DNA from 2 places in the Burkholderia sp. BCC1999 genome. Region 2 is predicted to be linked to the other one. Evidence: riboswitches for the same ligand, from Rfam matches in the RefSeq annotation. Region 2 holds a riboswitch; the other holds the start of a gene.
What was found. A riboswitch is a leader RNA that binds a small molecule or an ion and turns the genes downstream of it on or off. The one in region 2 is predicted to bind cobalamin.

Region 1 (4,411 bases), on a different contig from region 2:
TCCGTTGCGTTCGACGGGTTCGACGCACCGGCCGTGTCGATCGCATCGGCCACCTCGGCCGTGTCGGGCTTGCGCACGTCATACAGCGTGACCGGCAGCGGCTGGCGCCACGTGTCGAAGCGGCCGAGCGGTTCCGCATGCGCGAGCGACACGCGCGTGAGCGTGCCGCCGTGCGCGTCGCGCCACGCGGCGAGCGCCATCTCGCCTTGCAGCGTGACCGCGTTCGCGACCAGCCGGCCGCCGGGTTTCAGCGATGCCCAGCACGCGTCGAGCACGCCGGGCGCCGTCGCACCGCCGCCGATGAAGATCGCGTCGGGCGTCGCGAGCCCTGCAAGCGCGTCGGGCGCGCGGCCCGCGACGAGCTGCAGGCCCGGGACGCCGAGCGCGTCGCGGTTGTGTTCGATGAAGCGCTGCCGTTCCGCATGCGCTTCGATCGCGATCGCCTGGCAGGACGGATGCGCACGCATCCATTCGATGCCGATCGAACCGCTGCCCGCGCCGACGTCCCACAGCAGTTCGCCGGGCGCGGGCGCGAGGCGCCCGAGCGTCATCGCGCGCAGGTCGCGCTTGGTGAGCTGGCCGTCGTGGCGGTAGGCATCGTCGGGCAGGCCGGGCGTGAGCGCGCGACGTGGCGCGTCGGGGCCGGCCTGGCAGTCGAGCGCGACAAGATTGAGCGCGGCCGTTTCCGCAACGCTCCAGTCCTGCGCGAGGCCGTCGAGACGCCGCTCGAGCGGACCGCCCAGATGTTCGAACACGCTGATGCGCGTCGGCCCGAAGCCGCGCGCGGCGAGTTCGGCCGCGACGGCGGCCGGCGTGCGGCCGTCGGCGCTCAGCACGAACAGGCGCCGGCCCGGCAGCAGATGCCGCGCAAGCGTCGCGAGCGGACGGCCGACCAGCGAGACCGCGCCGACGTCCTGCAATGCCCAGCCGAGGCGCGCGGCCGCGAGCGACAGCGACGACGGTGCGGGCAGCACACGCCAGTCATCGGAGGAAAGCTGGCGCGCGAGCGTCGCGCCGACGCCGAACAGCATCGGGTCGCCGCTCGCGAGCACGCAAACGGGCGAGCCGCGCCGCGCGAGCACGCCCGCGAGATCGAACGGCGACGGCCACGCTTCGCGTTCGGCACGCAGCCGTGCGGGCAGCATGTCGAGATGCCGTTTCGCACCGACGACGAGCGTCGCGTCGAGCAGCGCGCGACGTGCGCTGCGCCCAAGCCCCGCGTAACCGTCGTCGCCGATGCCCACTACCGTCAGCCACGCCGTCATGCACCCTTCCCCATCGTTCGATTCCCTGCAATTTATTGCGATGCGCGGCCGTCGTGCTGCCGCGCGTTGATTCGTTGACGCCCGTCGCCACCGCCTGCCCGGACACGCGATGCGGCAGCGATGTCAGCCGTGCGGCGCGCCGCCGAGGTAGTTCAGCAAGGTCAGATACATGCCGGCGATCGATGCGACCAGCAGCCAGCCGAGCAGCAGCCACACGAACGGCCGCACACCGCCTCGCCTGAACAGCCAGGTTCCGCCGGCCACGATCGGCACGACGAGGCCGACGAGCCCGACATTCTTCGGCCACTGCGCGGACGGCGCAAACGGAATCAGCGTGAATGCGAGCAGCATCCATGCGGGGATGCCCAGCAAGGCCAGCGCAATCCCCATGCCGAACAGCTCCGTCCTGCCGAGTTTCATCATTGCGGATCCCGGCGGCTCGCCGGTCGGATGTCGAGCCGCCAATCGTACCATCCGCGCGCGCTCGCGCAGTCCGCCGCAGCCGTGCTGCGACGCGGCTGCAGGGCAAACCCGCCGATGCCGGAGCGTCGTGAAAATCGGGTATCCTACGGCCGTTCGTTCGCCGGTGCCCTTCGGGGCCGAAGAGGGAACACAGGGCGCGCCACGCGCCGCTGTGGCTGCCCCCGCAACTGTAGACAGCGAGCCGATCTCCCCTTCATGCCACTGGTTTCACCGGGAAGGCCGGGAGCCGGCGCCGACCTGTCAGCCAGGAGACCTGCCGGCCAGAAAGTGCGTGCGTGCCAGTCGGCGTCGGGCGGGGTGTACCGATGCGTTGGCCGCGGCGCGACACTGTCCCGGTATCCCGTTGAGTTCCGCCCCCGATTCGATTCCTGCATCGCCCGTCGTGCGCCCGTCGGCTTGCCCGGGGCTCGTGCGCGTGGTCGCGGCCGCCGATGGCGGCCTGTGCCGGATCAAGCTGCCGGGCGGCCGGCTCGATGCACGCCAGGCGCGCGCGATTGCCGCCGCCGCACGTGCGTACGGCTCCGGCGCGATCGACGCGACCAATCGCGCGAATCTCCAGCTGCGCGGCATTCGCGACGGTGCCGCCGACGCGCTGACGCGTGCGTTGCTCGATGCGGGGCTCGGCCCGCGCGCCGAGGCGGCGGCAGGTTCGGCCAACGATACGGCCGCGCTCGCCGCGAGCGACGACGTCCGCAACATCATGCTCAGCCCGCTCGCCGGGCACGATCCCGCCGCGCTCATCGATAGCCACGCACTCGCCATTCCGCTGCTCGACATGCTGGCCAGCGAGCCGCGCCGTGGCGAGCTGTCGCCCAAATTCTCGATCCAGCTCGACGGCGGCGAATCGGTGGTGGAGCTCGACCATCCGCACGACATCTGGCTGGCCGCATGGCGCCGCGCCGACGGCGCGGTACGCATCGCGGCCGGGCTGGCCGGCTGCCCGCCGGTCGTAGATGGCGACCGGCCTGCGTCGGTCGATGTGTCGCCCGATCAGGCGGTCGCGCTGGTCCGCGCACTGCTGCTCGCGTTCCTCGATCTCGCGCCAGCCGATGTCACGCGGATGCGCGCATTGCTGGCAGCGTGCGGCGAACGCGCGTTACTCGAACGCGCGCGGCACTACCTGCCCTTCCCGCTCACGGCCGATCTCGCGCTCGCCGGCTGGCGGCGCACGCGCACCGATCGGGCGCTGCGTTTCGGCATGCGCCCGTCGCTCGATGCGGCGCGCGGCAGCGTCGGTGCGCAATGCGTGCTCGGGCGGCTCGACGCGACGCAGCTGGAACGGCTCGCCGCGCTGGCCGAAGCCGATGGCGACGGCACGCTGTCGATGACGCCGTGGCAAGGCGTGTTTCTGCACGGTGTGCCGAACGAACGCGCCCCGGCCACGCTCGACGCACTCGCGTCGCTCGGCCTCGTGTGCCGGCCGTCGGACCCGCTTGCGACACTCGTCGCCTGTACCGGCAGCGCGGGCTGTGCGAAAGCACGCGCCGACACGAAACACGACGCGCTCGCACTCGCCGCGCGCATCGGCCATCCGGTCGACGTGCACCTGACCGGTTGCGAACGCCATTGCGCGATGCCGCATCCCGCGACGCATACGCTCGTCGCGGTGGCGCCCGCGCATTACGACCTTTACCGGCGCGACGCGGCCGAGGGCCTCGGCGCCCCGCTTGCGCGCCATCTGACGATTGACCAGGCCGCGGCCCGTTTGACGGGCGCGCGGCACAGCCAGGACACCACCGATGCTTGACTACATTCGCGACGGGCAGGAAATCTATCGCCAGTCGTTCGCGACGATCCGCGCCGAGGCCGACCTGTCACAGGTTCCGCCCGACCTCGAGAAACTCGCGGTGCGCGTGATCCATGCATGCGGGATGGTCGACGTCGTCTACGACCTGCGCTTCTCGGCCGGCGCCGGCTCGGCGGGCCGTACGGCGCTCGCGGCCGGCGCGCCGATCCTGTGCGACGCGAGGATGGTCGCCGAAGGCATCACGCGCGCGCGGCTGCCGGCCGACAACCGCGTGATCTGCACACTCGGCGAGCCGGAAGTGCCCGATCTCGCGCGCCATCTCGGCAACACGCGCTCGGCCGCCGCACTCGAATTGTGGCGTCCGCATCTCGCGGGCAGCGTCGTCGTGATCGGCAATGCGCCGACCGCGCTGTTCCACCTGCTCGACATGCTCGACGCCGGCGCGCCGCGCCCCGCGCTGATCCTCGGTTTTCCGGTCGGCTTCATCGGCGCGGCCGAATCGAAGGCGATGCTCGATGCCGACAGCCGTGGCGTGCCGTACGTCGCGCTGCTCGGCCGACGCGGCGGCAGCGCGATGGCTGCCGCCGCGGTCAACGCGCTCGCGACGGAGGTCGAATGACGACCGCACGCGGACGCCTGTTCGGGGTCGGCGTCGGCCCCGGCGATCCTGAACTGATGACGATCAAGGCGCTGCGCGTGCTGCAGGCGGCGCCCGTGGTCGCGTATTTCGTCGCTAAGGGCAAGAAAGGCAATGCGTACGGCATCGTCGAAGCGCACCTGCTCGACGGGCAGACGCAACTGCCGCTCGTCTATCCGGTGACGACCGAAGCACTGCCGCCGCCGCTCTGCTACGAGACGGTGATCGCCGACTTCTACGACACGGCAGCCGAGATCGTCGCCGCACACCTCGACGCGG
Region 2 (4,411 bases):
GCCACCCGTGCTACCAGTGGCTGCTGAAGGTCGTGTCGCCGTACCTGTCGCGCTGGCCCGACGTCGACGTGGACGTGAAGCAGCGCTTCCAGTTCGGCGGTATCGGCGCGCTGTTCGGCCATGACATCGATGTACTCGTGACGCCCGATCCGCTGAACAAGCCGGGCCTGCGCTTCGATCCCGTGTTCGACTACGAGCAGGTGCTGGTGGTCGCCGACTCGCACCGGTTCGCGAACGCCGACTACGTGACGCCCGAGCAACTGACCGACGAGATCCTCATCACGTACCCGGTCGAGACCGACCGGCTCGACATCTACAACCAGTTCCTGACGCCGGCCGGCATCGTGCCGAGGCGGCACAAATCGATCGAGACCACCGACATCATGCTGCAGATGGTGGCGAGCGAACGCGGCGTGGCCGCGCTGCCGAGATGGCTGGCCGACGAGTACGCGGACCGGATGCCGGTCGTGCCGGTCAAGCTCGGCAAGAAGGGGATCTCGAAGCAGATCTTCCTCGGCATTCGCGAAGCGGAGGCATCGATCGACTATCTGGCCGCGTTCGTCGCGCTCGCGCGCGAATCGACGTGGAGCGCGCCGCGCATCCTGCGCTAGGCGCGCTCCGCTCCGTTGCGCTGTGCGTTACGCGGCGCGCACGCCGACGCGTTCGCTGCGCTCGACCCACGCGCCGAACAGCAGGCCGATCGTCGTCCACATGATCACCTGCATGCCGATCGCCGCGACGCGGAACTTCCACAGCACGGCGGCCGGGAAATCGGCCGGCAGCTCGCTGACCGACGGCAGCCCGATCTGCACGGCCGCGATGATCGCGACAAACACGAGCCCGGCGACGATCGACGCGTTCCACTGGCCGAGCTTCGCCAGCAAATGGCGGCGCACGCTGACCGAGAACACCATCGTCGCGACCGAGATCGCGATCATCAGGAAAAACAGGCCCGTGCGATAGCCGATCGTGTCGGGATCGCCGACCGACGGCGGATTGGCCGGGTACTTGAGGTTCGGCACGATCACGAGCGCGACGAACGCCGCCAGCGCGAGCCACGCGGCCAGCGGACGGGCCGGAAGGCGGCTGCCCCGCCCGTAGGCAAACGCGAAGACCAGCGAGAACAGCCCGCCGAATGCCGCGCCGTAGGTCACGACGCCCGTCAGCAGCCCGAGGCCGGCCTGCGTGTGGCGGCTGACCAGCTCGGGCTCCGGTGCGTCGCCTTTGGCGGCGTCGGCTTTTTCTTCGAAGGAGATCGCCTGATCGACTTGCGGTTCACCGACGACTCTGGCGAAACCGAACGTGAGGAGGCCTGCGGCGATGCCTGCGAGCATCCCGCGCATGAGCAGCTTTCCGACCATCATGACCTCCGCGTCAGTGGCAGGGAAAGCCGAGCAGATGGCGGCCGTCGTGGACGAATTCGTGGACGTACATGCCCGGCACGAGCGACGTCGCGCCTTGTTCCGCGCCGACGAAATAGAGGGCGAGCAACAGGATCAGGCCGACGAATACGGCCCACGGCAACAGTTCACGGACGGGGATGGGTGCCGGCACGACTGCCGGCTTCAGCACTGCTTCGCTCATGGATGCACCTCAGGGGAATCGCGCCCCGACAAATGTTGGATGGGTACGAAGGCAGGTCTGGCTTCCGGGATCATGGATTCCCCGGTTACAGTGGCGCGACCGCGCCGGAATTGCACCGGCTTCCGCGTTTCGTATCGGGCGAATTGTACGCGCGAACGTTCGTGTATTGAAGTGATCGCGCAAAGGCGATCGCGTCCCGCTCCGGCCCCCCCGAAAACCGACATGACCCTGCATGCCTCGCTACGCCTGATCGCACACGCATCGACCCGGGCGATGCGTACCGGCACGTTTCCCGACGACGATCCGCTCGATACACACGGGCTCGCCGAAGCCGCAGCGCTACGCGACCGGTGGGCGGGTACCGCCGGCGTGCTCGTGCTATGCAGCCCTGCTTGCTGCGCGCGGCAGACCGCCGATGCGCTCGGCCTTGATGTCGACATCGACGACGCGCTGCGCGACATCGATTACGGCAACTGGCGAGGCCAGCGCTTGCACGACCTCGCTCGCGACTTGCCGGACGAACTGGGTGCGTGGATCGGAAATCCGTCGGCGTCGCCGCACAGCGGTGAATCGTTCGAAGCAACCATGCGCCGCGTCGGCACATGGTTGAACGCGCTGCAGCACGACCGCGACATCGTCGCAGTCACACATGCGCCAATCGTCCGCGCGGCCGTCGCACACGTGCTGCGGATGGATTCGAAGGCAGCAACCCGCATCGACGTCCCGCCGCTGTCCTGCACGACGTTCGTTGCGTCGCCACATGGCTGGACGTTGAGCGGGGACGACGATCGGCGCGACACTCACGCGTGAGCCCCTTCCGCGTCGCGGTCACGATGTGAATCGCGATACGAGCCGACGCGTCTCGCCGCAAGCACACCTTACATCGCTGTAAGACACACCGTTCGTGATCCCGACTGTCATCAAACTGACTGCTGGCCGCAGATAGGATCGGACGCGGTTCCCTTACGAGATGCCGTCATGAATCAACCTGCTTCGTCCGCACCGAACAACTCGGGCTCCGTCGAACGCACCAGACAGGTCGGCTATGCCGTCTTCCTGCTGGTGCTCGCGCTCGGTGCGATCTATATCGCCACGCACCTGATCGACGATCTGTCGCCGGTCCGCGAAGGGAAGCTGTTCCCGTACCTGCTGCTCGGCGCCGCGCTGCTGATCGCGCTCGGCTTCGAATTCGTCAACGGCTTCCATGACACCGCGAACGCGGTCGCCACCGTGATCTACACGCACTCGCTGACGCCCAACGTCGCGGTGATCTGGTCCGGCATGTGGAACTTCCTGGGCGTGATGGTCTCGAGCGGCGCCGTCGCATTCGGGATCCTGCAGTTGTTGCCGGTCGAGCTGATCCTGCAGGTCGGCAGCGGCGCGGGTTTCGCGATGGTGTTCGCACTGCTGATCGCCGCAATCGTGTGGAACCTCGCGACCTGGTATTTCGGGTTGCCGTCGTCGAGTTCGCATACGCTGATCGGGTCGATCATCGGCGTCGGGCTGATGAACCAGCTGATGCACGGGCCGTCGGGTACGAGCGGCGTCGACTGGGGCCAGGCGCTCGGTGTCGGCAAGTCGCTGCTGTTCTCGCCGATCGTCGGCTTTCTGTGCGCAGCGCTGCTGCTGCTCGTGCTGAAGACGCTCGTGCGGATCCCGGAGCTGTACAAGGAGCCGCCGAAGGATCAGCCGCCGCCGTTCTGGATTCGCTGCCTGCTGATCCTGACCTGCACGGGCGTGTCGTTCGCGCACGGGTCGAACGACGGGCAGAAAGGGATGGGCCTCATCATGCTGATCCTGATCGGCACGGTACCGACTGCGTATGCACTGAACAAGGCCGTCACGCCGGCCGAATCGCAGACGTTCGTGGCGGTCGCGACCCAGGCCGCCGCGACATTCGGGAAGTATACGAACGGCGTCGCGCCGTCCGCGAACCCGCGCGCCGACGTCGAACACTACGTGCAGCGTCGTGAACTGACGCCCGCCGTGCTGCCGGCCGTGCAGCAGCTGTCGACGTCGCTCGCGACCGCGGTCGGCGCGTCGGGCTCGATGGCAGCCGTGCCGCAGCGTGACGTCGACAACGTGCGCAACACGATGTATCTGGTGTCCGAAGCAATCCGCCTGATCGAGAAGTCGGGCCAGCCCGCGTTCGCCGCCGACGACAAGCTCGCGATCGACAACTATCGCAAGCAGCTCGACCACGCGACCAAATTCATTCCGACGTGGGTGAAGGTTGCCGTCGCGATCGCGCTGGGCCTCGGTACGATGGTCGGCTGGAAACGGATCGTCGTGACCGTCGGCGAGAAAATCGGCAAGCAGCATCTGACGTATGGACAGGGCGCATCGGCCGAACTCGTCGCGATGCTGACGATCGGCGCCGCCGACGTGTACGGGCTGCCGGTGTCGACGACGCACGTGCTGTCGTCGGGTGTCGCGGGCACGATGGCGGCGAACGGGTCGGGGCTGCAATGGGGCACGGTGCGCAGCCTCGTGCTCGCGTGGGTGCTGACGCTGCCGGCGTCGATCGTGCTTGCCGGCGGGCTCTACTGGTTGTTCCGGTCAATGGCTTGATGCGCGTTGCGACGGGTGGCCGGTATGCGCCGGCCGCTTGTCGTGGAAGATTCGCTGCTCGCCTCTCCGCCTCTCCGCACTGATACGTCGCAGCCTTCGATGCGTCCGTGCGCGCCCCGTGCCCCCTCTCGCTTCCGAATTGAAGCGCAAGATCTGGAGCGCACCTGCACACGAACGTCGCTAGACTGGGTTCATCAATTTTCTTCGTGGCGCCAATCGTGCTCGCAATGCTTTCGAGCATTACGCACGGATCGGC

Region 1: it holds a riboswitch for cobalamin, as region 2 does, so the genes downstream of both, cobG (precorrin-3B synthase) here and U5809_RS30625 (CbtB domain-containing protein) in region 2, are expected to answer to the same signal.

What each region holds. Positions count from the first base shown of each region.
Region 1 is NZ_CAJPHP010000012.1:4,455-8,865, forward strand. Features, by position in the region: gene cbiE (precorrin-6y C5,15-methyltransferase (decarboxylating) subunit CbiE) at 1-1,265, opposite strand, end outside; gene U5809_RS18600 (hypothetical protein) at 1,389-1,685, opposite strand; cobalamin riboswitch at 1,833-2,024, shown strand; gene cobG (precorrin-3B synthase) at 2,131-3,495, shown strand; gene U5809_RS18610 (precorrin-8X methylmutase) at 3,488-4,114, shown strand; gene U5809_RS18615 (precorrin-2 C(20)-methyltransferase) at 4,111-4,411, shown strand, end outside.
Region 2 is NZ_CAJPHP010000028.1:97,935-102,345, forward strand. Features, by position in the region: gene U5809_RS30615 (LysR family transcriptional regulator) at 1-611, shown strand, start outside; gene U5809_RS30620 (CbtA family protein) at 639-1,361, opposite strand; gene U5809_RS30625 (CbtB domain-containing protein) at 1,375-1,584, opposite strand; cobalamin riboswitch at 1,617-1,760, opposite strand; gene U5809_RS30630 (histidine phosphatase family protein) at 1,807-2,394, shown strand; gene U5809_RS30635 (inorganic phosphate transporter) at 2,563-4,155, shown strand.